4 linked regions of the Methylorubrum extorquens genome follow. The protein of the gene in region 4 binds, or shares a complex with, the protein of the main gene of each other region. Links are inferred from orthologs where the notes say so. Each region holds a gene or a part of one and is shown on either strand. Other genes may lie near its edges. The genes, in order: accB, accC, J2W78_RS04590 and accD.

Region 1 (6,712 bases), 3.6 Mb from region 4 along the record:
AGGCGCGCGCGCTGGGCGATTTGTCCGAGAATGCCGAGTACCATGCCGCCAAGGAGGCCCAGTCCCACAACGAGGGCAGGGTGCTCGAACTGGAAAGCATGATCGCGCGGGCCGAGATCATCGATACCTCGAAGCTGTCCGGCTCCAAGATCAAGTTCGGCGCCCGCGTGAAGCTGTTGGACGAGGACACCGAGGAGGAGAAGACCTACCAGCTCGTCGGCGAGCCGGAGGCGGATGTGCGCGAGGGCCGCGTCTCGATCTCCTCGCCCATCGCCCGCGCCCTGATCGGCAAGGCCGTCGGCGACACGGTGGAAGTCACGACGCCCGGTGGCGGCAAGTCCTATGAGGTCGTCGCCGTCGAGTGGGGAGCCTGATCCCCGTGCGCGTCCCCGGCCTCGCGGCCGTGCTCGGCCTCCTGGCCGGGGTTTTGGCCGCGCTCGCGCTCAGCGTCCCGGCCGGGGCGCAGGATTTCGACCAGGCCTTCGACCGGGTCGGCGGGATCACCGTCGATGTGCGCCCCCTGCAGGTCTACGCCCGCGGCCCGCAGACGGAGGTTCTGCGCGCCGATCTGACCGAGGCGATGCGGCGCAGCTTCCGAGACCGCATCGTCCGCGGCGCGCCGACGCTGGTGGTGCGCGTGAGCGGCCTCTCGCTCGCCGCCTATGGCGGTTCGCAAGGCGGTGACCGCAGCAGCTTCGGCGGCAGCGGCACGACGGATTACCTCGACGGCGAGGCGCTGCTGGTCGGCCGTGGGGGCGAGATCCTCGCGCGCCATCCCCAGCTCTCGGCCCTGCCCGCGAGTTCCGGCGGGGCGTGGTACGATCCGGCCTCCGAGCGGCGGCGGGTCGCGGCCCTGGCCGAGCACTACGCGCAGTGGCTGCGGCGCAGGCTCCCGTCCCAGTAAGGCCGGGTTTGGTGGGATCGAAGGTTTGCGTCGCGTGAACGAACAGGGGCTGGTGCAAGGGCTGGTGAAGATGGACGGTAGCGTCCCGCCGCAACTCGCGCGGGCCCGCGCCTGGATCCTCACCGATGGCAAGGCCGGCGACGAGAACCAGTGCATCGGCATCGCCGAGGCGCTCGGCGTCCCCTACGAGACGCGGCGGATTCCGGACGGACGGCCGCTGACCTGGATGGCCCCATGGGGGCCGATCGACCCGCGGGACGCACCGGGCCGGGCCGGCGGCCTGCTGCAAGGCCCGCTCCCCGATCTCCTGATCGCGTCGGGGCGGCGCGCCGTGCCCTATCTGCGCGCCGTGCGCCGCGCCTCGGGCGAGACAACCTTCACGGCCTTCCTCAAGGATCCGCGCACCGGCCACGACACCGCGGATTTCATCTGGGTTCCCGACTACGACGACCTGCGCGGTCCCAACGTCTTCACCACGCTCACTGCGCCGCATCCCGTCTCCCGCGCCCGGCTCGACACCGCCCGCACGACGCCTGATCCGCGTCTCGCGCGCCTGCCCTGGCCGCGCATCGCCGTGCTGATCGGCGGGGACAGCCGGCATCTGCGCTACCGCAAAGCCGACATGCAACGGCTCGTGCGCGATCTCACCAAGCTGGCCGATGGCGGCTGCTCGCTAATGCTGACGGTGTCCCGGCGCACGCCGCCGAACCTGCGCATCGCCCTCGAAAACTTGGTGAAGGACAAGGGCGGTTTCTTCTGGGACGGCAGCGGCGAGAACCCTTACGTCGGCATGCTGGCGATCGCCGACCACATCGTCGTCACCTCCGACTCAGCCAACATGGTGGGCGAGGCCGCGAGCACCGGCGTGCCCCTCCTGCTGTTCGATCTGCCGCGTACCTATATCCGGCATCGGCGGATGTTCGCGGGCCTCGCTATGGCCGGTGCGCTGAAGCCGTTCATCGGCCGCCTGGAGGCGCTGCGCTACGCTCCCATCGACGCGACGCCGGAGATCGCCGCGGCCCTGGCGGAGGCTTATGGGCGGCACCGTGCGCGCTTGGCGGGGGACACGGCGACGGTGCCGCGCCCGGCCGAACGGACGTCGGACCCGCGCGGACCGTTCTGAGCCGGCATCGGGACAGAACGGGCCGTTTGCCCGCGTCGCCCGCTTTGGGAAGAAATTTTTGCCTTCCTCGTGTCAGACTGCGCGCGAGGCTACACAAACAACGGACGGCCGGCGCCCAAGGATCGGGACGCCCGCCGACAGGAGACGGCACAGATGGCCCATACCCATGCGAGGCTCGTCATCATCGGCTCGGGACCGGCCGGCTACACCGCCGCGATCTACGCTGCCCGCGCCATGGTCGAGCCCCTGCTGATCTCGGGCTTCCAGCCGGGCGGCCAACTGATGATCACGACCGATGTCGAAAATTATCCGGGCTTCGCCGACGCGATCCAGGGCCCCTGGCTGATGGAGCAGATGCGGCTCCAGGCCGAGCATGTCGGCACGAAGATTGTCTCGGAATACATCACGAGCGTCGATCTCAACGTGCGCCCGTTCCGGCTGGAGGCTGATTCCGGCGAGACCTACACCTGCGACGCGCTCATCATCGCCACCGGTGCCCAGGCGAAGTGGCTCGGCCTGCCCTCGGAGGCGAAGTTCCAGGGCTTCGGCGTCTCGGCCTGCGCCACCTGCGACGGCTTCTTCTTCCGCGGCAAGGACGTGACCGTGGTCGGCGGCGGCAACACCGCGGTCGAGGAGGCGCTGTATCTGGCCAACCTCGCCAAGTCGGTCACCGTGATCCACCGCCGCGGCGAGTTCCGGGCCGAGCGCATCCTGCAGGAGCGCCTGTTCAAGCACGCCAACGTCACGGTGAAGTGGCACCACGCGGTGGAGGAAATCTGCGGCTCCGACACGCCACCCTCCGTCACGCATCTGCGCCTGAAGGATCTGCGCTCCGGAGCGATCGTCGAGCAGCCCACCGACGGCCTGTTCGTGGCGATCGGCCACCAGCCGGCCACGGGGATCTTCGAGGGCCAACTGCCGATGCGGCACGGCGGCTACATCACCGTGACGCCGGGCACCACCGAGACCGAGATCCCGGGCGTGTTCGCGGCCGGCGACGTCACCGACGACGTCTACCGTCAGGCGATCACCGCGGCCGGCATGGGCTGCATGGCCGCGCTGGAGGCGGAAAAGTTCCTGGCCAATCTCGACGTCGGCGAGAGCCCGGCCAAGGCGGCGGCCGAGTAGGCGGCCGGCTTTCGGGCGTTTTGCGGACGTTTTAAGTACTGTTCAAAAGAACGCCCGCTTCGCCATCGTGTCGGACATCGAGACCGACCGGGAACAGACGCAGTCAAAGCATTCAAGACGTTGTCTGATACGCATTTCCCTGTTGATGGCGGAAATGACGCAACCAAATTGTAAGGTTGTCGTCCTAACCTGAAAGCTGCGGGAGCCGGAAGGTTTCACGAAAGAAGCCTTTCGCCGGGTACGGCAGGGCAACAGACTGGCGTCGTGCAACGCCCGAAGGTCGCGGCCGCCCGTAGGGGCGGACTGCGACGGGCCGACCTCGACGGGCGGGAGTGACGGCCTTGGATTGGGACAAGATCCGGATTTTCCTCAACGTCGCGGAGGCCGGCAGCTTCACGCGGGCGGGCGACGACATCGGCCTCAGCCAATCGGCGGTGAGCCGGCAAATCAGCGCCCTCGAGCGGGAGTTGAAGGCGCCGCTGTTCCACCGGCATGCCCGGGGCCTGATCCTGACCGAGCAGGGCGATCTGCTGTTTCGCGCCGCGCGCGACATGAAGCTGAGGCTGGAGAACACCCGCGCCCGCCTCGTCGAGACCAGCGAGCGCCCCTCCGGTGACCTGCGCGTGACGACGACGGTGGGCCTGGGCACCTCCTGGCTGTCACAGCGCGTCTCGGAATTCCTCGACCTCTATCCGGATGTGCGGATCGAGCTGGTTCTCACCAACGAGGAGTTGGACCTCGCCATGCGCGAGGCCGACATCGCGATCCGCATGCGCCGCCCGGCCCAGCCCGACCTGATCCAGCGGCGGCTTTTCACGGTGCACTATCACGCTTTCGCGAGCCCCGATTACGTCAAGCGCTTCGGCGAGCCCAAGACCATCAGCGACCTCGATGAGCACCGCCTCGTCTCGTTCGGCGGCAACGAGCCGTCCTATCTGCTCGCGACCCACTATCTCGCCAGCATCGGCCGCGAGGGGGACGAGCGCCGTCCGGTCCACTTCACGGTCAACAACATCACCGCCCTCCACAAGGCGATGGAGGCGGGCGTCGGCGTCGGCATCCTGCCGGACTACGCCGTCGACGGGAACGAGAGCCTCGTCCAGGTGCTGCGCGAGAGCGAAATGCCGACGATGGAGAGCTATCTCGTCTATGCCGAGGAGATGCGCTCGGTCGCCCGCGTCCAGGCCTTTCGCGATTTCCTCGTGAACAAGGCACAACGCTGGACTTATTGAAAGCTTGGCCGGACAACCGGCCGGCAACCGCCCTTGTCGCGCACCGACGCACTCGTCTAAGACCGCCCCTCCTGCCGGGCGGTTCGCGAAGCCTCCGGCCGACGCAGCCGGACGGCATGATCGCGATTCACTGCCTCAACGGGCCGAACCTCAATCTCCTGGGCCAGCGCGAGCCGGGCATCTACGGCGCCGCCACGCTTGCCGACATCGAGCAAAACCTGCGGGAGCAGGCGGCTCGCCTCGATATCGCCCTGACCTTCCGTCAGACGAATCACGAGGGCGAACTCGTGACGTTCGTGCAGGAGGCCGGTGCCGCCGGGGCCGGGGTGCTCATCAACGCCGCCGCCTACACGCACACCTCGATCGCGCTCCGTGACGCGATCAAGGGGTCGGGGGTGACGGCGGTGGAGATCCACCTCTCCAACGTCCATGCCCGCGAGGACTTCCGCCACGTCTCGCGGATCGCACCGGTCTGCGCCGGTTTGATTTCGGGCTTCGGTGCCCACAGTTACGTCCTGGGGCTCGACGCCCTCGCCCATCTCCTGCGCGGACGCACCCCGTCCGCCTCCTGACCTCAGAACTACGAGCCGATGGCCAAGAACGAACCCTTCGATCCCGAACTGGTGCGCGAACTCGCCCGGATGGTCGCCGAGACCGATCTGACCGAGATCGAGGTCGAGAAGGGCGATCTGCGCATCCGCGTCGCCCGCAAGATCGAGACGGTCTCGGTTCAGGTCGCGCCCGCCGCCCCGGCCGCTGCGGCGGCACCGGTCGCGGCGCCGCCTGCTGCCCTGGCGCCGGCCCCCGCCAAATCCGGCGCGGGCCATCCCGGCGCCGTGCCGTCGCCCATGGTCGGCACCGCCTACCTGCGCCCCTCGCCGGACGCCAAGCCGTTCATCGAGATCGGCACGAAGGTCCAGGCCGGCGACAAGCTTCTGCTGGTCGAGGCCATGAAGACCTTCAACGAAATCGTCGCGCCCCGCGCCGGTACGGTGACCGCGATCTTCATCGAGGATGGGATGCCGGTCGAGTACGGCGAAGCCCTCCTCGTTCTCGAGTAGCCTCCCCGCGATGTTCGACAAGATCCTGATCGCCAACCGCGGCGAGATCGCACTCCGCATCCTGCGGGCGGCGAAGGAGCTCGGTATCGCCACCGTCGCGGTCCACTCGACGGCGGATGCCGACGCCATGCATGTGCGGCTGGCCGACGAGAGCGTCTGTATCGGCCCGCCGGCCGCCCGCGACAGCTACCTCAACATCCCCTCGATCATCGCCGCCTGCGAGATCACCGGGGCGGACGCCGTGCATCCCGGCTACGGCTTCCTGTCGGAGAACGCCCGGTTCGCCGAGGTTCTGGCGCATCACAACATCGGCTTCATCGGCCCCAAGGCCGAGCATATCCGCATCATGGGCGACAAGATCGAGGCCAAGCGCACCGCCAAGCGCCTCGGCATTCCCTGCGTTCCGGGCTCGGAGGGCGGCGTCACCGATCCGGACGAGGCCAAGCGCGTGGCCGCCGAGATCGGCTATCCCGTGCTGGTGAAGGCGGCCTCCGGCGGCGGCGGACGTGGCATGAAGGTCGCCCGCTCGGAGAGCGAGCTGGAGCAGGCCCTCGATATGGCCCGCACCGAGGCCAAGGCCGCCTTCGGCGACGATGCGGTCTACCTCGAAAAGTACCTGACCAAGCCCCGCCACATCGAGGTGCAGATCCTCGGCGACGGCAAGGGCCACGCCGTGCACCTGGCCGAGCGCGACTGCTCGCTCCAGCGCCGTCACCAGAAGGTCTGGGAGGAAGGCGGTTCGCCGGCCCTCAACGAGGCGATGCGCGCCGAGATCGGCGGCATCTGCGCCAACGCCATGCGCGAACTCGGCTATCTCGGCGCCGGCACCATCGAGTTCCTCTACGAGGACGGGCGGTTCTACTTCATCGAGATGAACACCCGGATTCAGGTGGAGCACCCCGTCACAGAGATGATCACCGGGATCGATCTCGTGAACGAGCAGATCCGGGTCGCCGCCGGCGGCGGCTTGTCGGTGGTTCAGGAGGACATCAAGGTCGAGGGCCACGCCATCGAGTGCCGGATCAACGCCGAGCACCCTTCGACCTTCCGGCCCTCGCCGGGGCTGATCACCTACTTCCACCCGCCGGGCGGTCTCGGCGTCCGGGTCGATTCGGCCGCCTTCCAGGGCTACCGGATTCCCTCAAACTACGACTCGCTGATCGGCAAGCTGATCGTGCACGGGCGCACCCGCAACGAGTGCCTGATGCGCCTGCGCCGGGCGCTGGACGAGTTCGTGGTCGACGGCATCGACACCACGCTGCCG
Region 2 (6,771 bases), 3.6 Mb from region 4 along the record:
GGACTTCCGCCACGTCTCGCGGATCGCACCGGTCTGCGCCGGTTTGATTTCGGGCTTCGGTGCCCACAGTTACGTCCTGGGGCTCGACGCCCTCGCCCATCTCCTGCGCGGACGCACCCCGTCCGCCTCCTGACCTCAGAACTACGAGCCGATGGCCAAGAACGAACCCTTCGATCCCGAACTGGTGCGCGAACTCGCCCGGATGGTCGCCGAGACCGATCTGACCGAGATCGAGGTCGAGAAGGGCGATCTGCGCATCCGCGTCGCCCGCAAGATCGAGACGGTCTCGGTTCAGGTCGCGCCCGCCGCCCCGGCCGCTGCGGCGGCACCGGTCGCGGCGCCGCCTGCTGCCCTGGCGCCGGCCCCCGCCAAATCCGGCGCGGGCCATCCCGGCGCCGTGCCGTCGCCCATGGTCGGCACCGCCTACCTGCGCCCCTCGCCGGACGCCAAGCCGTTCATCGAGATCGGCACGAAGGTCCAGGCCGGCGACAAGCTTCTGCTGGTCGAGGCCATGAAGACCTTCAACGAAATCGTCGCGCCCCGCGCCGGTACGGTGACCGCGATCTTCATCGAGGATGGGATGCCGGTCGAGTACGGCGAAGCCCTCCTCGTTCTCGAGTAGCCTCCCCGCGATGTTCGACAAGATCCTGATCGCCAACCGCGGCGAGATCGCACTCCGCATCCTGCGGGCGGCGAAGGAGCTCGGTATCGCCACCGTCGCGGTCCACTCGACGGCGGATGCCGACGCCATGCATGTGCGGCTGGCCGACGAGAGCGTCTGTATCGGCCCGCCGGCCGCCCGCGACAGCTACCTCAACATCCCCTCGATCATCGCCGCCTGCGAGATCACCGGGGCGGACGCCGTGCATCCCGGCTACGGCTTCCTGTCGGAGAACGCCCGGTTCGCCGAGGTTCTGGCGCATCACAACATCGGCTTCATCGGCCCCAAGGCCGAGCATATCCGCATCATGGGCGACAAGATCGAGGCCAAGCGCACCGCCAAGCGCCTCGGCATTCCCTGCGTTCCGGGCTCGGAGGGCGGCGTCACCGATCCGGACGAGGCCAAGCGCGTGGCCGCCGAGATCGGCTATCCCGTGCTGGTGAAGGCGGCCTCCGGCGGCGGCGGACGTGGCATGAAGGTCGCCCGCTCGGAGAGCGAGCTGGAGCAGGCCCTCGATATGGCCCGCACCGAGGCCAAGGCCGCCTTCGGCGACGATGCGGTCTACCTCGAAAAGTACCTGACCAAGCCCCGCCACATCGAGGTGCAGATCCTCGGCGACGGCAAGGGCCACGCCGTGCACCTGGCCGAGCGCGACTGCTCGCTCCAGCGCCGTCACCAGAAGGTCTGGGAGGAAGGCGGTTCGCCGGCCCTCAACGAGGCGATGCGCGCCGAGATCGGCGGCATCTGCGCCAACGCCATGCGCGAACTCGGCTATCTCGGCGCCGGCACCATCGAGTTCCTCTACGAGGACGGGCGGTTCTACTTCATCGAGATGAACACCCGGATTCAGGTGGAGCACCCCGTCACAGAGATGATCACCGGGATCGATCTCGTGAACGAGCAGATCCGGGTCGCCGCCGGCGGCGGCTTGTCGGTGGTTCAGGAGGACATCAAGGTCGAGGGCCACGCCATCGAGTGCCGGATCAACGCCGAGCACCCTTCGACCTTCCGGCCCTCGCCGGGGCTGATCACCTACTTCCACCCGCCGGGCGGTCTCGGCGTCCGGGTCGATTCGGCCGCCTTCCAGGGCTACCGGATTCCCTCAAACTACGACTCGCTGATCGGCAAGCTGATCGTGCACGGGCGCACCCGCAACGAGTGCCTGATGCGCCTGCGCCGGGCGCTGGACGAGTTCGTGGTCGACGGCATCGACACCACGCTGCCGCTGTTCCGCACGCTGGTGCGCAATGCCGACGTGCAGAACGGCCTCTACGACATCCACTGGCTCGAAGGCTTCCTGGCCCGCGAGGAATTATCCGAGACCGACCAGAGACGCTGAACGGCGGCGACACGTTCCTCGTCGATCGACTGCCGGTCCCGTTGCGGGCCGGCTGTTTCTGACCATCGACCGTCATTCCGGGGCCGCGCAACGGAACCTGGGATCCATCCGTGATGCGTCGCCGAAGCTGGGCGTAGAGCTCAATCGTGGATTCCGGGTGCGCCTTCGGCGCCCCGGAATGACAGCGGAGAATGCTTTTCGAGACGGTCAGGGACCGCGCTCCGATGCCCGTCCGCGACGTGATGGGTCTGGCGTTCCGCCTCCGCCGGAGCGACAACGCTTCGATGCACGACAGGCCGCCCGTGGACATCACGCCCGACATCCTGCTCAAGGCCTATGCCGCCGGGATCTTCCCGATGGCCGAGGATGCGGACGATCCGACGATCTACTGGGTCGAGCCCCGCGCCCGCGGGGTGCTGCCCCTCGACCGCTTCCACGTGCCCAAGCGCCTCGCCCGCACCGTGCGCTCCGACGGGTTCGAGGTCGTCAGCGACCGGGATTTCGATGCGGTGATCGACGGCTGCGCTGCCCCGCGCCGGGATACGGCCCGCACTTGGATCAACGCCCGTATCCGCGACCTCTACGGCGCGCTGTTCGATCTCGGCCATTGCCACACGATCGAGGTCTACCAAGAGGGGCGCCTCGCGGGCGGGCTCTACGGCGTCTCGCTGGGGGCGGCCTTCTTCGGCGAGAGCATGTTCCACGAGGTGCGCGACGCCTCGAAGGTCGCCCTGGTCCACCTCGTCGCGCGGCTGCGCTCCGGCGGTTATCGCCTCGCCGACACGCAGTTCCTGACCGATCATCTGAGCCAGTTCGGCGTCGAGGAAATGCCGCGCCACATCTACAAGCGCCAGCTCGCCGCCGCGATCACCGAGCGGGCCGAATGGGGTCCGTCGGACCAGGTCTTTCGCGGCGCCGAAGCCCTGGCCGCCCTCGGGATCGGTAGCGCCGAGGCGTAGTTGAAGTTTCGAAAGGGCAAGTCCTTTCGCGCTTCCACTGCAGAGCCCTGGAGGACAGCCGGGGTTACACCCCGGCACCCCGCCAAAGGGATGATCCCTTTGGGATCCCCTTCTCTCATCCAGGAATGGCCTCCAGCCGCAGAAGGCGTCCTACGAGAAAGGCGGCCGCCTGCGGATCGGTCCGCACAGCGTCCCCGAGCAAGCCGTCGATGACGAGCGAGGCGATCCCGTGGACGAGCGCCCAGGACCGCAGGGCCTCGTCGGCGGCGTTTGCGCCCGGCACCAACGCGGCGACCCGCTCAGCCAGCACCGCGTAGGCGGCGGCGGAGGCTTCGCACAGCGCCTGGGGCCGTGATCCGCCGGAGCGCATCCCGCCGAACATCAGGCGGAACAATCCGGGCTGCGCAGAGGCGAAAGCGACATAGGCCGCCCCTTGCGCGTAGAGGGCCTCGCGACCCGCCCCCTCCCCTCCCCGATCCGCCTCCTCCAGCGCCGCGCGCAGCCGCTCGAAGCCGACGATGGCCACCGCCGCAAGCAGGGCATCCTTGTCGGGGAAGTGCCGGTAGGGCGCCATCGCCGAGACGCCCGCCCGGCGCGCGGTCTCGCGCAGGCCGAGCGAGGCCAGATCGCCCCCCTCCTCCAGGATCGACAGACCCGCCGCGACCAGCGCCTCGCGCAGATCGCCGTGATGGTAGCCGCCCTTGGTCGCGTTCGGTTCGCCCTTCGATGTTGACACTGTAAGCAACGCACCTATGATTACACCGTAAACATGGAGGGGTGCCATGCAGACATCGGATAGGCAAGCGGCCGCGAACGCCCGGCCTACGCGGGACTCGGTCGATCTCTCGGCCTATCCGGGTCTTGTCGTGGTCTATCTCGGCTTTCGCGTCGGACGGATGCGGGGCCTGAAGGCGCTGCTCGGCATCGGGCGCGGGCTGGCTCAGATGCAGCGCGAGCGGCCGGATGGGCTGCTGGCGCACGAGAACCTCGTCTACGGCCTCAACCATATCGGCATGCGGCAGTACTGGCGCGATCTGGAAAGCCTGGAGGCTTTCACCCGCTCGGACCCGCACAAGACGTGGTGGCGGGATTTCGGCCGCGATCCGGCCGGCAACGGCTTCTGGCACGAGGCCTACCGGCTCTCGGGCGGGATGGAGGCGATCTATGTCGGCATGCCACGCCCGATCGGGCTCGCGTCCTTCGCCGCCGCCCGCCAGCCGCTCGGGCCGTTCATGACCTCACGGCAGCGGCTGGCGTCGTAGGAATGGCTACCGGAAGATCGCGTCGAAGATCGATTGCGGCTCGCGCGGGGGCGGCGGGGCCGCTGCCGGCCCCTCGTTGTTCGGGAAGAACTTGCGCGAGGGCTTCTGCTTGGGCTGGACCGGCACGCCCCGCGGCCCCTCGACGTCGACCTGACCGTTCTGGTTGACTTGCGAGGCCGTCTTGGTCGGGTCCGCGCCCTTCTTCTTCGGCTTGTCCTGGCGCGAGGCGAGCGCGGGCACGTCCTCCTGCTCCTTCGCCTCGGCGATCACATCGGAGCCGCCCTTACAATCGGTCAGCCACACATCGTAGATCGGGTGCTCGATGGCGTGCAGGCCGGGACTCGACGCGAACATCCAGCCGGTGAAGATGCGCCGGTATTTGCTGTCGAGCGTCACCTCATCGACTTCGAGGAAGGCCGTGGTCTTCGGCGTCTCGGTCGGCGGGCGCGAGTAGCAGACCCGCGGCGTCATCTGCAGCGCGCCGAACTGCACCGTCTCGTCGATGGCGACCTCGAAGGTCACGATCCGGCCGGTGATCTTGTCGAGGCCGGAGAACACCGCGGTCGGGTTCTTGATCTTGTCGGCCGAGGCCGGCAGCGCACAGAGCGCCAGGGCGAGCGTGCCGAGTGCGGTCCGGCGCAGGATCGTTGCAGGGATGCGGCTCAAGGCGCCCTCTTGAGTCTGGCGCCGGCCCTCGCGGCCGGCAAAAGGTGCCGCCGTTCCAACACCCCAAGGGTGGTGGAAAAAGGGCGGCAGGGCCGTGAGCCTCTCAGTTCCGGCCGGGTTACGCGCCGGCCACGACGCGGCCGGTCGTGGTCGGCCCTTGCGCCGCGGCGGGATCTACTCGCCCGGCGCCCACGGCACATAGTCGCCGGTCGCGGCCGGGCGCTGGCCCCAGGAGAGCTGCGAGCCCTTCGGCCGATAGGCCGCCGCCGTGCCGGTGAGGTTCTCCTCATGGGCCTTCTGCCACTCGCGGGGGCGATAATCCTCCTCGCTCGGGGCGACGTCGCCGTTGTGGCACAGCCACGCCCGCCAGCCCGGCGGCACACGGGAGGCGTCGGCATAGCCGTTATAGACCACCCAGCGCCGCTCCGGGCCGACCGAGCGGTCGATCAACGGGCCCAGCGCCTTGTAGTACTTGTTGCCCAGCTCGTCCGAGCCGACGAACTGGCCGCTGCGCGCGGTATAGAGCGCGAGCGACATCGTCTGCCCGTTCCACCAAGTGAAGATGCGCAGCAGCGTGTCCTTGAGGGCCATGATTCCTCCGGCAAGCGACGGACCCGCGGTGCCGTCGCCGCGGTCGTTATGGTCGCCGCGCGCGTATGAGTCCAGCACTCCGGGTCGCTGTCGCATTTACGGCACGCCTCCCCTGTCTCGCGCCGCCGTTAACCCTGTCCGACCCTGCCGCGGGCGGCCAAACGCGCAGCGCTCCCTGTGGACCGAAAAAATTTCCCGGCGGATTCGATCAAGCCGAAAGGCCACTTAGCGAAGCGCCTCGAATATCCACAGATTTATCACGCAGAACACAACATCTAGCGCGGAACACGGGTAGCCGGCACTAGTTATTGACGCAGATGGCCACTCGGACGTAAGGTCCGGGCATCGCTTCGAACGGTTCGGCGGGGTTTGGGAAGAACCCCGTTTTCGCATGGCGGACAGGTCCCCACGTCGTCTGTTGCGGGGCTCCGAATCGGCCGAGGCACATCCGGCTTTTCATCCATGATCCGCGGCCTGCGCCGCGGCACGGGGTCGCTTGGCTCCGAGGGAGAGGGATTCATGCGGTTCGAGCGGCGCTACACCACGGCAGGCCAATCGCCCTACGCAGCCATCGCCTTCCGCAAGGCGGTGAGCGAGATTCGCAACCCGGACGGTTCGATCGTCTTCCGGCTCGACGGCATCTCCGTGCCGGAGAGTTGGAGCCAAGTCGCCGCCGACGTGCTGGCGCAGAAGTATTTCCGCAAGGCCGGCGTCCCGGCCCGCCTGAAGAAGGTGGAAGAGAACAGCGTCCCCTCCTTCCTCTGGCGCGCCGTGCCGGATGAGGCCGCGCTCGCCGAACTGCCGGAGGAAGAGCGCTTCGTTTCCGAGATCTCCTCCACCCAGGTGTTCGACCGGCTCGCCGGCTGCTGGACCTATTGGGGCTGGAAGGGCGGCTACTTCTCCTCGGAGGAGGACGCTTCGGCGTTCCAGGACGAGCTGCGCTTCATGCTCGCCCGCCAGATGGTGGCGCCGAACTCGCCGCAATGGTTCAACACCGGCCTGCACTGGGCCTACGGCATCGACGGGCCGAGCCAGGGCCATTTCTACTGCGACCCGAAGACCGGTGTGCTGACGAAGTCGGCCACAGCCTACGAGCACCCGCAGCCGCATGCCTGCTTCATCCAGTCCGTGCAGGACGACCTCGTCAACGAGGGCGGCATCATGGACCTGTGGGTGCGCGAGGCGCGCCTGTTCAAGTACGGCTCGGGCACCGGCTCGAACTTCTCCATGCTGCGCGGCGAGAACGAAAAGCTCGGCGGCGGCGGCAAGTCGTCCGGCCTGATGTCGTTCCTC
Region 3 (6,836 bases), 400 kb from region 4 along the record:
AGGCGCCGGCCGCTCCGCCGATAAAGACCGCGGTGAACAGCACGGTGTTGATGCGTCCGCGGGCGCCCGGCGCGAGGGCGTAGGCGCGGGTCTGGTTTGCGATCAAGGCGCCGTTGATGCCGATGTCGAGGAGCAGCACGCCGGCCGCGATGGCGAGGAGCGATACCTCACCGGCCAGCGCCAGCACCACGAAGGCCGCCGCGACCAGAACGCTGCCGACGATCACCACCGGCCGGGCGCCGCGCCGGTCGCTGTAGCGGCCGGAATAGGGGGCGATCAGCGCGCCTGCGACGCCGATGACGCCGAACAAGCCCGCGCCCGCCGCGGTGAGGTCGAAGGGCGGCGCCTCCACGAGGAGGGCGAGCGTCGCCCAGAACGCGTTGAAGCTGGCAAACAGCAGGGCCTGGGACAGGCTGGCATTGCGGAGGATCGGCTGGCTGCGCACGAGATGCAGCAGCGAGATCATCAGCGCGCGATAACGCAGGCGCTGCTTCGGTGCGCTGCGTGGCAGCGTGCGCCACGCGATTCCCGCCATGGCGACGGCGAGGCCGGCGGCTGCGAAGAACACCGCGCGCCACCCGAATTGCGCGCCGACGAAGCCGCTCGCGGTGCGGGCGAGCAGGATGCCGGAGAGCAGGCCGGTCATTACCCCGCCGACGATCCGCCCCCGGCTCGCATCGGGCGCGAGCTCGGCGGCGAAGGGCACCGCCTGCTGCGCGGCGCAGGCGAGCACCCCGATGACGAGGCTGGCCCCTGTGAGCACCGCGAGGTTCGGGCTGAGTGCTGCGGCGACCAGGGCGACGGCCAGCCCCAGCAACTGCCACACGATGAGGTCGCGCCGCGGCAGGGCATCGCCCAGGGGCACCAGGAACAGGATGCCCAGACCGTAGCCGACGAGGCTGGCCGTCGGCACGAGGAGTGCCGCGCGCTCGCCGAACTCGGCGACGAGAACCGCGAGCAGAGGCTGATTATAGTAGATGTTGGCGACGGCCCCACCCGCGATCAGGGTCAGCCCGATGCGCGTCGTGGGGGACAGGGCGCGGTCGCCGCCCGCATCACCGCTCATCGGTGTGCCGTCCGGATCTCGGAGGGCTGGGATGGATAGGCAGCTAGCGGCGGGAAAAACGACATGGACCGCCCCATACGGCAGGCCGCAGCCGGACCGCCAGCCCTGGCGACACGGCGAGCCGCAGCCGTCGCGCGGCAGAATGTCCGGCTTCGCTCGGACTGCCCTACGAGATGCCCTGTCGAAGACCGCATCGGCGCAAAGGGCGAATGCGAGGCGGATGTGCCGCGAGGGACAGCCTGACGCGCGACGGTAGCAACCCTCAAAAGACTGCCTATATGATCAATTGTAAGAAAAACGCACAGCCTTTGCAGCAGCTTGGCCCTGCAACCATTTGCAGATGGGCGCGTGATGGCGCACATTTTCCCCCGGTGGCCGGCCGCCGCTTCAAGATGAGGAGTCGTGTATGCCGAATTACCGCGTCCACTTCGCGAAGCAGATCCTCGGAGTGCCCTTCACGGTCGGTTTCGTCGAAATTTCCCGCGCCCGCGATCCGGAGCGCGCCCTGAAGGCCGCGGAGATCCGCTTTGCCCGCTCACGCGGTGTGAACGATTGGCGCGAGCGCGCCGACACTGTGGATCTCGCGCCGCATGCCGAGGCCGAGTTCTGACGGCCCCCGGCGGATCGGCCTTGGCCGATCCGAGCATGCCGGCGCAGCGCAATTTTCTCAGCGGAATGGTATTGCCGGAGGCGCCCGGCAGGCCTGCTGCCTGCTTCCCATATCTGGCGCCGAGGCGGCGTAGGCTTTAGGTTCCCGTAACGGCCGAGCCTCGTCTGCGTCGGCTCGGCGGATCCAAGGGCTTGTTCGGTCATGGCGGCGATCTCGTTCCTCGGCGATCTCATCCAGACCATCAGTGACCGGGGCCGCGACCTCATCGGCTTGGCCCGCTCCGATCTGGCACGGACGGCGAGCGCGGCCGACCTCGCCCGGTTCTGCGAAGACCTGATTTCCCGGCGCGGCGAAGCCTCGGGCGTCGCGCTCGCCCGCTTGATCCTCGATCGCTACGCCGCCTTCCCGCTTGAGGACCGGCTCGCCTTCCTCGAACTCATCGCCACCGAATTCGGTGCCGACCACGACGCGGTCGATGCCGCCATCGCTGCTTACCGCACCGATCCGACGCGGGCCCGTCTCGGCCTGCTGCATGTGGCGGCCGAGCCGCGATCGCAGGAACTGATCCGACGGCTCAATCTCGCCCGCGGCGGTACCCTGGCGCTGGTGCGGATGCGCGAGGATCTGTTCGCGCTGCGCAAGCGCCTGAAAGACCGCGAGGCCGCCCCGGAGACAATCGACGCGGCGGCGAGCCTCGACAGCGATTTCGAGCACCTGTTCGCCTCGTGGTTCAATCGGGGCTTCCTCGTGCTGCGCCACATCGACTGGTCGACGCCGGCCGACATCCTCGAGAAGATCATCCGTTACGAGGCGGTCCACGAGATCGCCGATTGGGACGAGTTACGCCGCCGCATCCAGCCGACGGACCGGCGCTGCTTCGCCTTCTTCCATCCGGCCCTGCTCGACGAGCCGCTGATCTTCGTCGAGGTGGCGCTCACCAACGCCATCGCTCCGGCGATCCAGCCGATCCTTGCGGATGGGCGCGAGCCGGTGCCGGCGCGCAGCGCCACGACCGCGATCTTCTACTCGATCTCGAACTGCCAGAAGGGCTTGGCCGGTGTCACCTTCGGCAACTTCCTCATCAAGCAGGTGGTCGAGGACCTCGCCCGCGAGATTCCCTCTCTGAAGACCTTCGTCACCCTCTCGCCGGTGCCCGGCTTCCGCACTTGGCTCGATCGCGAGCGTGGTGCCGACGCGCCGCAGGCCCTGACGAGGGAGGATGTGGAGGCGCTGCGCCTGCTCGATACCGAGGATTGGCGGGCCGACAAGACGAAGTGCGAGGCGGTTCGGCGTGCCATGCTGCCTGCAGCGGCCGCCTATTTCCTGCGCGCCAAGAACGAGCGGGGCCGCCCGCTCGACCCGGTGGCCCGCTTCCATCTCGGCAATGGCGCGCGGCTGGAGCGGATGAACTTTCTCGGCGACACCTCGAGGAAGGGCCTGAAGCAGTCCTATGGGCTGATGGTGAACTACCTCTACGATCTCTCAGCGATCGAGAAGAACCACGAGACCTACGTCAATCTCGGCACCGTCGCGACCTCCTCGGCGGTCAGCCGCGAGCTGCGCTCCAACCTGCCGCCCCCGCGGGCGGTGGTGCTGGCCGAGGCGGGCTGAGTCGCGTCCTCGGCGGAGCGGCGGACGCCGCTTTTTCGCTGCGGCGCGGGACCGATTCCATCCTCGCACGTTCTCCTGTCCGACGCCCGCCCGAAACTCTCGAGGTGGCGGGCCTGACAAGAACAGGAGTTCCGCCATGGTTGATACGGATCGCATCGTCGGCACCGCGAAGGATCTCGGCGGCCGGGCGCAGGGCGTGGTGGGCGATGCGCTCGGCTCCGACCGGGATTCGCTGGAAGGCCGTTACCGGGAGGCCGAGGGCCGCGCGCAGCGCATCTACGGGCAGGCCAAGGACACCGTGCGCGACATCGCCGACGACGTCGGCGGCTATGCGGAGGACGCCTACGACCGCGTCAGCCGTAACGGCGGTACGTATCTGCGCGACGGGCGCGAGCGGGTCGAGACGCAGGTCGGGGAGAACCCGTTCCTCGCACTCTTGATTGCCGGTGCCGTCGGCTACGGCCTCGCGCTGCTGCTGCATTCTCGCCGCTGAACAAAGATCTCGGAGCGCGGCATTCCCCTCGCCGCGCTCCGCTCTTCGTCGGCGCTACTGCGCGGTCCAGCCGCCATCCATGGCAATGTTCGCGCCGGTGATCTGGCTGGCGCTGTCCGTGCACAGGAACAGGGCGAGCGCGGCGACCTGATCGATCGTCACGAATTCCTTCGTCGGCTGCGCCTTGAGCAGCACGTCCTCGATCACCTGCTCCTTGGTGAGGCCACGCGCTTTCATCGTGTCCGGGATCTGGCTCTCCACCAGCGGCGTCCAGACATAGCCCGGCGAGATGCAGTTCACGGTGATGCCGTGGGTGGCGAGTTCGAGCGCAGCCGTCTTGGTGAGGCCGACGACGCCGTGCTTGGCCGCGACGTAGGCCGACTTGTAGGGCGAGGCGACCATCGAGTGCGCCGAGGCGGTGTTGATGACCCGGCCCCAGCCCTTCGCCTTCATGTGCGGCACGGCTGCACGCAGGGTGTGGAAGGCCGAGGAGAGGTTGAGCGCGATGATCTGGTCCCACTTCTCGACCGGGAAGTCCTCGATCGGCGAGACGTACTGGATGCCCGCATTGTTCACGAGGATGTCGATGCTACCGAACGTCTCGACCGAGAGTGCGATCAACCCGCCGATCTCGTCGGGCTTCGTGAGGTCGGCAGGCGAGTAGGCCGCCTTGACCCCGAACTCGCTCTCGATGCCGCTGCGGGTCCGCTCGATGTCTTCGGCGTTGCCGAATCCGTTGAGGACCACGTTCGCGCCAGCCTTGGCGAAGCTCTTGGCGATGGCGAGGCCGATGCCGCTGGTCGAGCCGGTGACGACGGCGGATTTCCCTTGCAGGCTCATGAATTCCCTCCGGTTCACGGGCCACGCGGACCCTTTCGCCCCACGACTTGCCCCAATGGTTCGGCGAAGTCGATCTTGCTGCGCCGCACGCGCTGACGCTAAGCGGCGGTTGACACCTATGCCTGCTTCCCCGAACACCTCGCGCCGGTCGCAGGGCGCCGGGCGGGTGCACGGCTGCCGAGCAAGAAGTTGGACCGACGATCGATGGCGGTGATGCGCTCCTATCTCGACTTCGAGAAGCCCGTGGCGGAACTCGAGGCGAAGCTCGAGGAACTCAGGGCCCTGGGCCAGCGCGACGGCGCCGTCTCGATCAGCGAGGAGGTCGGGCGCCTCGAGGGCAAGGCCGCCCAGGCGCTCGCTGAGATCTACGCCGCCCTCACACCCTGGCAGAAGACGCAGGTCGCCCGCCATCCGCAGCGGCCGCATTTCGTCGATTACTGCGCCGGGCTGATCGAGGAGTTCACGCCGCTGGCCGGTGACCGCACCTTCGGCGAGGACGAGGCGATCCTCGGCGGCTTCGGGCGCTTCCGCGGCCGCCCGGTCTGTGTCCTCGGCCAGGAGAAGGGTGCCACCACCGAGGCGCGCCTGCGGCACAATTTCGGGATGGCCCGGCCGGAGGGCTACCGCAAGGCCGTGCGCCTGATGGAGACCGCCGACCGTTTCGGCCTGCCCGTGCTCGCCTTCGTCGACACCGCGGGCGCCTTCCCCGGCATCGAGGCGGAGGAGCGCGGTCAGGCCGAGGCCATCGCCCGCTCCACGGAAGCCTGCCTCGCGCTCGGCGTGCCGAACGTCGCCGTCGTCATCGGCGAGGGCGGCTCGGGCGGAGCCATTGCCATCGCCACCGCCAACACGGTGATGATGCTGGAACACGCCATCTACAGCGTGATCTCGCCGGAGGGCGCCGCCTCGATCCTGTGGCGCGACCAGGGCCGGGCGCACGACGCCGCCACTGCCATGAAGATCACCGCGCAGGATCTGCTGCGCCTCGGCATCATCGATTCGATCGTGCCCGAAGCCACCGGCGGCGCCCACCGCGACCGCCAGGCGGCCCTCGACGCGACCGGTGACGCCATCGCCCGCGCGCTGGCGGAGTTCGAAGGCCTGAGCCGGGATGAGATCCGCGACCGGCGCGCACAGAAGTTTCTCGAGATCGGCCGCAAGCTGTGAAATGGGGGCTCGGCGCGGGCCTGCTGAACGGCCTGCGCCGCCTCGGCCGGCGCGACCTCCGCGAACCGCGTGCCGTCAACCACATCTCGCTCGGCAGCCACTGCCATACCGCACAGATCCTGAAAGGGCTCGGCCTGCGCAGGTGGTCGGCGCCTTTCGACTGGATCTTCTCCTCACCGGGAATGGTCCGCGATTGTCTCGCCGACGACTTTTCCGATCTGCTCGAGCAGCGCCACTATCAAAGCACACCGCTGCACGAGCGGCAGGCGCCGAACGAGACGCGTTGCCGCCATCTCCTCTATCGGGATCGGCACGCGATTCCGTTCGTGTTCAACCACCACGATCCGGCGGCCAGCGACGAGGATTACCGCTTCCTGCAAGCCGGCGTACGACGGCTGCGTGCGGCCCTGGACCGGCCCGGTGCCCGCAACCGCTTCTACCTGATGACCGCTCTTCCCACCGAAGCGGCGACGGTTCGTGCGATCCACGACGCGCTGACGGCGCGGGCTGCGGACAATCACCTTCTGATGCTTCAGTTGCACCAAGGGAAGAGCCAAGCGGTGAGCGTGCTCGCGCAGGAGCCGCATCTCGACTGGCTCCGAATCGAGGTTCGTTCGCCATCGGTCGGTGTCCGCTTCGCCGATCCCGCCGATGACGCGTTCTTGAAGGCTGTCATGCGCGAGCGCAGTCTATTTCCTGCGGAACCGTGACGGATCTGCAACGCCTGTCCACAATGTGGATTGCTGCCTTGCGGTAAGTTCTGGGTAAGCTTAGCGAGGCTATAGGGTTCGGGGAGTGACGTCCGCAAAAGGGCAGGAATTGCCCTGCGGGCGAGGACACGTAAGGACGGGTTCCCCATGGCTGTGCGTCCGTTTGTGGCGGCTGCTGCCGTTGCTCTGGCGATGACCCTCGGTGCCTGCCAGGACAGCGCCATGCTCGGTGGCGCTTCGACCCGCAGCCTAACCCCGGTTCCCCCCCAGACGCTCGCGCTCATGCAGACCAAGGGCATGAGCCAATCCGACCCGATCCTGATCCGCGCCTTCAAGAAG
Region 4 (6,757 bases):
TCCCGGCCCCTGCGCCGCCCGCCGGATGCGCCGGGACGAGCAGCGGGATCGATATCACGGCGACGCAGTGCCGAACGGAGGCCGAGCATGACGACAGCGACGGTTCACCCGGCCGAGAGCGGGTTACTCGATTTCGTCGTTGCGGGCGCGCAGAAATGCGGGACCACGACTCTGTATGCCTACCTCGATGGGCATCCCAGCGTCAGCATGGCGAATCCGAAGGAAACGCACTTTTTCGATACGGAAACCACCGACTGGTCGCGGCCCGACTATGCGCGCCTTCATTCCCTCGTTCCACCCGGCGGAACGATCTCGGGAGAAGCCACGCCGGTCACGCTCTACTGGCTACCAGCGCATGAGCGGCTTCGCGCCTACAATCCCCATCTCAAGATCATCCTGCTGTTTCGCGATCCGATCGACCGCGCCTATTCCAACTGGCGCATGGTCCGGCGCTTTTCGGAAGCGGGCGTCACGGTCGGGGGGCAAGCCGTGGAGACGCTGCCGTTCGGAGTGGCCATACGCGACGGCCGGCGCCGGATGGCCGAGCATGTCGAGGTTCCCGGCCTCAACCGGTGGTGGGCCTATGTGGAGCGCGGCCTCTACGCCGAGCAGGTGCGTCACTTCCGGCGTTTCTTCCCGGCGGAGCAGTTCCTGCTTCTGAACTTCGACGACATCCGCAACGACCCCAGTGCCCTGCTGGCACGCGTCGCCGGGTTCCTCGACATCGATCCGGATCGTTTCACCACGGAGCGGCTCACCGAGAACCTCGGCGGTGATCGTGAGGACGAGGGACCGGACGAGGACGACATCCGGTATCTGTCCGAACTCTACAGGGACGATCTCGTCGCGTTCCAAGCGATGTCGGGGCTGGATCTCTCGACGTGGCGGACGTGGCGCGCCGTCCGGGGCTGAAGGGTCGTCAGGGCCCGGCATCGCTCCGTCGAACGGACGGCCTTGCGCCGCGCTCCTCCACCAGGGCGACGATATCGTCCCAGCGCGAGAGGAAGGCGGCGACGCAGGCCGGGTCGAAATGCCGGCCCGCCTCCGCCTCGACATGCGCACGCGCCCGCTCAAGGGACCAGGCGGGCTTGTAGCTGCGCGCGGAGATCAGCGCGTCGAACACGTCGGCCACCGCGACGATCCGGCCGGAGCGGGGAATCTCCTCGCCCTTGAGGCCGCGGGGATAGCCGGTGCCATCCCAGCGCTCATGGTGGGTCAGCGCGATCTCGGCGGCGATCTGGAGCAGGCGCGAGGGGCTGTCGTGCAGCATGTGGTAGCCGCGCAGCGCATGCTGGCGCATCTCCTCCCACTCGTCGGGGGTGAGGGGGCCGGCCTTCATCAGGATGTGGTCGGGGACCGCGATCTTGCCGATGTCGTGCATGGTCGAGGCCAAAGCCACGTCGTCGGCCTCCGCCGACGACAGACCGAGCCCCTCGGCCACGGCGATGACGCAGCCGGCCACGTGGGTGAGATGGTCACCGGCGTTGTCGTCGCGAAACTCGGCTGCCAGCATCAGGCGACGGATCAACTCGCGCTCGCGCGCCGTGGCCTCGGCCACCGCCCGCGCCGCATCGCGCCGCATGGCACGCGCCCGGTCGTCGCTCTCCCGGCGCGCCAGGGCGAGTTCGATCAGAACACCGACCCGGTCCTGCAATTCGAGGGCGTCGAAGGGCTTGGACAGCACGTCGGTGGCGCCGGCCTCGCGGCCGATCCGGCGCAGGCTCCGGGCATCGCCGCCGGCCACCAGCAGGATCGGCGTCCGGACGAGGCTCTCGCACTCCCGCAGGGCGCGGATCAGGGCCGGAGCGTCGAAGCGTTCGGGCTCGGCCTCCAGCACGATCACCTTAGGGTCCTCGGCGATCAGGTCGTCGATCACACGGCTCGACACCGCGAGGATGCAGGCGCTGCAGGGCTGCCCGCGCAAAGCGAGGACGAGGGGAGCCGGGGTTCGCGCCGCCACGATGGCGACCACCGTGTCCCGGCTTCGCTCCCCGCTTCCTTGCGCGCCGCCCGTCATCGCGTCATCCACGGCGATCCCGGCATGGCCCGCCGCCCGCCGACTCCCGATCGCTGCCCCCCTGCGTGCCAGAATATGGTTAACCGGGATTTGAGATGGCGTGACCGACCTTCGGGTGCCCAGGCCTCCTGCGGAGACCGGCCGCCACGGTCGGGGACGGCACGGGTCCGACGCGTCGCCCCGGCCGGCCCGAAAACCAGGCGCCACTTTTCAGGCCGGCGCGCTAGATTCCCGGCATGACCGACGCCTTTCCCCTCGATCCGCGGCTCGCCGCCGATACCCACCCCGTGGGCGATCTCGCCCTCTGCTCCGTCCTGCTGATGGACGATGCACGCTTTCCTTGGCTGATCCTGGTGCCGCGGCGGCCGGGCTTGAGCGAAATTACCGACCTCACGCCGGAGGATGCGAGCCTCGCCTTCGAGGAGACGCGTATCGCGGTCAGGGTCATGCAGGCGCTCGCCCAGCCGGACAAGGTCAACGTCGCAAGCCTCGGCAACGTGGTGGCGCAGCTCCACATCCACGTCGTGGCCCGGTTCCGCTCGGACCCGGCCTGGCCCGGGCCGGTCTGGGGCGTCGGCGAGCGCAGGCCCTATCCGCCGCATGCCCGCGCCGCCCTGCTCGAACGGGCCGCCGCCCTGTTCGTGGCCGCGTGAGGCGACCCGCATGACAGGCGCGCCCACCACGCCCGGACGTGATGCCCTCGCCTATGCCGCGAGCCGCCTCGTGCGCCACTCCGCCGAATTCGGCCCGGCCCCCGACCTGGGGCAAGCCGGGCCGGACGCCCGCCTCGTGCTGATGGCGGGCGAGACGGTGATCCTGCGCGCCGCGCCGGCGGAGACCGGAACGGCCCTTCTCACGCCCGACGAGGCCGGCCGGGCGGGGGAGCGCGCCATCGAAATCTACCTCGGACGGGTCGAGGGGCGTCCGGTCTTCGCCGGCGCCGTCCCGGAGGAGGCGGCCCTCCTGTTCCCCGCGCCCGGCCACCGCGCCCTCGATCTGCGGGCGCTCGCCGCCGAGGGCGCGGTGGCCCGTGAGGAGCAGGGGCTCATCGCCACCGCCAAGTCGGTGCTGGCTTGGCACGCCCGGCACCGGTTCTGCGCCAATTGCGGCAGCCCGACCACGGTCGCCGCCGGAGGCTTTCGCCGGGAATGCGGGACTTGCGGGCTGCACCACTTTCCGCGCACCGATCCCGTGGCGATCATGCTGGTGCGGCGGGGCGAGGCCTGCCTGCTCGGGCGCGGGCCGCATTTCAAGCCGGGGATGTATTCCTGCCTCGCCGGCTTCATCGAGCCCGGTGAGACGGTCGAGGCCGCCGTGCGCCGCGAGACTCGCGAGGAGACCGGCGTCGCGGTCGGCGCCGTCGCCTATCACGCCTCGCAGCCCTGGCCGTTCCCGGCCTCGCTGATGATCGGATGCGTCGCCGAGGCGTTGTCGGAGGCGATCCGCACCGATCCCGACGAGCTGGACGATGCGCGCTGGTTCACCCGCGCCGAGGTGGCGCACATGATCGCGGGCACCCATCCCGAGGGCCTGTCCGTGCCGCCGGCCACCGCCATCGCCCACCTGCTGCTGCGCGACTGGGTCGAGGGTGTCATCGAGGGCGCCATCGGAGCCGCGCCGGACCCGGACGCGTGAGCCCGGCGCCGCCTGCGCTTCACGGACGCGAGCGGATGGTGTAGGCGCCCCCACTTGGCCGGGAAACCGGCCGAGGAATTGGCCGGGGAAGCCGGGCCCTGCGCGGCGGCCCGGCTCCGGGGGAACCGTGCCCCGGGCCTCAAGGCCGGACGTACCGCCGGGAGCGAGAACCATGACCGCCCGCATCGATGCCGCCTTCGCCCGCTGCCGCGCGGAAGGACGTGCCGCCCTCGTCACCTACGTGATGGCGGGCGACCCCGATCCGGAAACCTCGCTCAAGGTGCTCGAAGCCCTGCCGAAGGCCGGGGCCGACATCGTCGAGTTCGGCCTGCCCTTCACCGATCCCATGGCCGACGGACCGGCGATCCAGGCGGCGGGCCTGCGGGCGCTGAAGGTGGGCCAGGACCTGCGCGGCACCCTCGCCCTCGTCCGCCGCTTCCGCGAGGGCGACGACCGGACGCCCGTGGTGCTGATGGGCTACTACAACCCGATCCATACCTACGGCGTGCCCCGCTTCCTGGACGATGCGCGGGCGGCCGGCATCGACGGGCTGATCGTCGTCGATCTGCCGCCGGAGGAGGACGAGGAACTCTGCCTGCCGGCGCTCGCGAAGGGGATCGCCTTCATCCGCCTCGCGACCCCGACGACCGACGACAAGCGCCTGCCGGCGGTTCTCGCGAACACCGCGGGCTTCGTCTACTACGTGTCGATCACCGGCGTGACCGGCACGGCGACCCCGGATTTCGGACGGGTGTCGCAGGCGGTGAGCCGGATCGCGGCCCATACCGACCTGCCCGTGGTCGTCGGCTTCGGCGTGAAGACCGGCGCGCATGCGGCCGAGATCGCCCGCGGCGCCGACGGCGTGGTGGTGGGCTCGGCCCTCGTCGATGCGCTGGCCCGCAGCCTCGAACCCGGCGACCGGGCCGGGAACGGCACGGTGGAAGCGGTGGCCGCCCTGGTGCGCGAGCTGGCGCAGGGTGTCCGCAGCACCACCAAGGTGCCGGCCGGAGCCTGAACCCGACCGCAGTCGCCGCGAGGGGGGATTCTTCCGGAGCCTACCGAGCGGGAACCTCCCCTGGGATCGGGGCGGCGGCGATCCGATATCGTTGTGGCAAGAGTACGCGGTAGGACAGGGAGTCTGACGCCATGGTCGAGCCGATGAACTGGATCTCGGAGGTCGTACGGCCCCGGATCAAGACGCTGTTCAAGCGCGAGACGCCGGAGAACCTCTGGGTCAAGTGCCCCGACACGGGCCAGATGGTCTTCCATAAGGAAGTCGAGCAGAACCACTGGGTCATTCCCGGCTCCGAACACCACCTCAAGATGTCTTCCACGGCGCGTCTCAAGATGATGTTCGACGAGGGCACCTGGATCGACGTGCCGCTGCCCGAGGTTCCGACCGATCCGCTCAAGTTCCGCGACGAGAAGCGCTACGTCGACCGTCTCAAGGAGGCGCGGGCCAAGACCGGGATGCCCGACGCGTTCAAGATCGGCTTCGGCCGGGTCGGCAGCCTCCCGATGACGATCGCGGCCCAGGAATTCGGCTTCATGGCCGGCTCTCTCGGCATGGCCGGCGGCGAAGCCTTCGTCCGCGGCGCCGAGACCGCGCTCGAGAAGCGCACCCCTTACGTGTTGTTCGCGGCCTCCGGCGGCGCGCGGATGCAGGAGGGTATCCTCTCCCTGATGCAGATGCCCCGCACCACGGTCGCCGTGCGCCGGCTGCGGGCCGCCCGGCTGCCCTACATCGTGGTGCTGACGAACCCGACCACCGGCGGCGTCACCGCCTCCTACGCCATGCTTGGCGACGTGCATCTGGCCGAGCCCGGCGCGCTGATCTGCTTTGCCGGCCCCCGTGTCATCGAGCAGACGATCCGCGAGAAGCTGCCCGACGGCTTCCAGCGGGCGGAGTATCTGCGCGAGCACGGCATGGTCGATCAGGTCGTCCACCGGCACCAGCTCAAGGAGACGATCAGCCGGCTCTGCGGTTTGCTGATGGATGTGCGCCGGGACTCCGGCACCGCCTCCGAGCCGACCGCTCCCGAACCCGTGCCCAACGCGGCCTGAACTCAATCCGCGACAGAAGGTCTCCGCGCGAGATGGAATCCTCCGACGCGTTGATGGCGCGCTTCCTCGCCCTGCATCCGCGCACGATCGACTTGTCGCTCGGGCGCATCGAGCGTCTGCTCGCGGCTCTGAACCATCCCGAGCGGCGGCTGCCGCCGGTGATTCACGTCGCCGGCACCAACGGCAAGGGCTCGACCATCGCCTTCATGCGGGCGATCCTCGAGGCCGGCGGGCTGGCCGCGCACGTCTACACCTCGCCGCACCTCGTGCGCTTCCATGAGCGCATCCGCCTCGGCGGCATCGGCGGCGGCCATTACGTCGCCGAAGACCGGCTCGCCGACGCCTTCGCCCGCTGCGAGGCGGCCAACAAGGGCGATCCGATCACCGTGTTCGAGATCACCACGGCCGCCGCCCTGCTGTTGTTCTCCGAATGCCCCGCCGACGTGCTGCTGCTGGAAGTGGGCCTCGGCGGACGCGTCGACGCCACCAATGTCATCGACAACCCGGCCTGTGCCGTGGTCACCCCGATCGGGCGCGACCATGCCGAGTATCTCGGCGACACCGTCGAGGCGGTGGCGATGGAGAAGGCCGGCATCTTCAAGCGCGGCTGCCCGGCGGTGATCGCCGCCCAGGATTATGCCGGGGCCGACGCCGTCCTCTGCCGCCAAGCCGAGAGGGTCGGCGCGGTGCCGGTGCGGATCGGCAACCAGGACTTCTCCGTTCACGAGGACAGCGGACGCTTCGTCTACCAGGACGAGATCGACCTGTTCGATCTGCCCCGCCCGCGCCTGGCCGGACGCCACCAGCTCACCAATGCCGGCACCGCCATCGCGGCTCTGCGCGCGGCGGGCTTCGGCGACATCGGCACGGTGGCCCTCGAAGCCGGCCTGCGCAACGTCGATTGGCCGGGCCGGCTTCAGCGCCTCGTACGCGGGGCGCTCGCCGAGCGGATGCCCAAGGACGCCGAGCTGTGGCTCGACGGCGGCCACAACGCCGATGGCGGGCGGATCCTCGCCGCCGCCATGGCCGATCTCGGCGAGC

Evidence for each region.
Region 1: the proteins of accD (region 4) and accB are in contact, whole or in part, in a solved structure (PDB 8UXZ), measured with the Escherichia coli proteins. The link is inferred for Methylorubrum extorquens from one-to-one orthologs.
Region 2: the proteins of accD (region 4) and accC are in contact, whole or in part, in a solved structure (PDB 8UXZ), measured with the Escherichia coli proteins. The link is inferred for Methylorubrum extorquens from one-to-one orthologs.
Region 3: the proteins of accD (region 4) and J2W78_RS04590 are in contact, whole or in part, in a solved structure (PDB 8UXZ), measured with the Escherichia coli proteins. The link is inferred for Methylorubrum extorquens from one-to-one orthologs.

Annotation. Positions count from the first base shown.
Region 1 is NZ_JALJXF010000001.1:4,926,063-4,932,774, reverse strand. The notes cover bases 3,956-6,712. They hold accB (acetyl-CoA carboxylase biotin carboxyl carrier protein), read left to right. Parts: upstream 3,956-4,977; coding sequence 4,978-5,448; downstream 5,449-6,712. Other genes in these bases: accC (acetyl-CoA carboxylase biotin carboxylase subunit), read left to right, coding at 5,459-6,712; aroQ (type II 3-dehydroquinate dehydratase), read left to right, coding at 4,504-4,959; J2W78_RS22950 (LysR family transcriptional regulator), read left to right, coding at 3,956-4,387. Also shown: transcription elongation factor GreA, read left to right, coding at 1-374; J2W78_RS22965 (hypothetical protein), read left to right, coding at 380-904; J2W78_RS22960 (mitochondrial fission ELM1 family protein), read left to right, coding at 975-2,027; trxB (thioredoxin-disulfide reductase), read left to right, coding at 2,181-3,155; more of J2W78_RS22950, read left to right, coding at 3,497-3,955. UniProt on the Escherichia coli protein: This protein is a component of the acetyl coenzyme A carboxylase complex; first, biotin carboxylase catalyzes the carboxylation of the carrier protein and then the transcarboxylase transfers the carboxyl group to form malonyl-CoA.
Region 2 is NZ_JALJXF010000001.1:4,921,178-4,927,948, reverse strand. What follows is about bases 1-2,816. They hold accC (acetyl-CoA carboxylase biotin carboxylase subunit), read left to right. Parts: upstream 1-632; coding sequence 633-2,000; downstream 2,001-2,816. Other genes in these bases: aat (leucyl/phenylalanyl-tRNA--protein transferase), read left to right, coding at 2,285-2,816; accB (acetyl-CoA carboxylase biotin carboxyl carrier protein), read left to right, coding at 152-622; aroQ (type II 3-dehydroquinate dehydratase), read left to right, coding at 1-133. In the rest of the region: more of aat, read left to right, coding at 2,817-2,959; J2W78_RS22925 (TetR/AcrR family transcriptional regulator), read right to left, coding at 3,075-3,695; J2W78_RS22920 (DUF4188 domain-containing protein), read left to right, coding at 3,742-4,221; J2W78_RS22915 (DUF2155 domain-containing protein), read right to left, coding at 4,228-4,887; J2W78_RS22910 (NADH:ubiquinone oxidoreductase subunit NDUFA12), read right to left, coding at 5,062-5,478; J2W78_RS22905 (vitamin B12-dependent ribonucleotide reductase), read left to right, coding at 5,998-6,771. UniProt on the Escherichia coli protein: This protein is a component of the acetyl coenzyme A carboxylase complex; first, biotin carboxylase catalyzes the carboxylation of the carrier protein and then the transcarboxylase transfers the carboxyl group to form malonyl-CoA.
Region 3 is NZ_JALJXF010000001.1:956,908-963,743, reverse strand. Bases 3,930-6,810 are described here. They hold J2W78_RS04590 (acetyl-CoA carboxylase carboxyltransferase subunit alpha), read left to right. Parts: upstream 3,930-4,833; coding sequence 4,834-5,787; downstream 5,788-6,810. Other genes in these bases: J2W78_RS04580 (L,D-transpeptidase family protein), read left to right, coding at 6,645-6,810; J2W78_RS04585 (DUF1796 family putative cysteine peptidase), read left to right, coding at 5,784-6,497; J2W78_RS04595 (3-hydroxybutyrate dehydrogenase), read right to left, coding at 3,930-4,620. Outside these bases: J2W78_RS04615 (MFS transporter), read right to left, coding at 1-1,066; J2W78_RS04610 (hypothetical protein), read left to right, coding at 1,473-1,676; J2W78_RS04605 (malonyl-CoA decarboxylase), read left to right, coding at 1,878-3,287; J2W78_RS04600 (CsbD family protein), read left to right, coding at 3,424-3,780; more of J2W78_RS04595, read right to left, coding at 3,835-3,929; more of J2W78_RS04580, read left to right, coding at 6,811-6,836. UniProt on the Escherichia coli protein: Component of the acetyl coenzyme A carboxylase (ACC) complex. First, biotin carboxylase catalyzes the carboxylation of biotin on its carrier protein (BCCP) and then the CO(2) group is transferred by the carboxyltransferase to acetyl-CoA to form malonyl-CoA.
Region 4 is NZ_JALJXF010000001.1:1,351,347-1,358,103, forward strand. Bases 3,956-6,757 are described here. They hold accD (acetyl-CoA carboxylase, carboxyltransferase subunit beta), read left to right. Parts: upstream 3,956-4,798; coding sequence 4,799-5,716; downstream 5,717-6,757. Other genes in these bases: trpA (tryptophan synthase subunit alpha), read left to right, coding at 3,956-4,667; J2W78_RS06600 (bifunctional folylpolyglutamate synthase/dihydrofolate synthase), read left to right, coding at 5,749-6,757. Also shown: J2W78_RS06570 (sulfotransferase family protein), read left to right, coding at 88-912; J2W78_RS06575 (HD-GYP domain-containing protein), read right to left, coding at 920-2,017; J2W78_RS06580 (HIT domain-containing protein), read left to right, coding at 2,254-2,670; nudC (NAD(+) diphosphatase), read left to right, coding at 2,681-3,652; more of trpA, read left to right, coding at 3,825-3,955.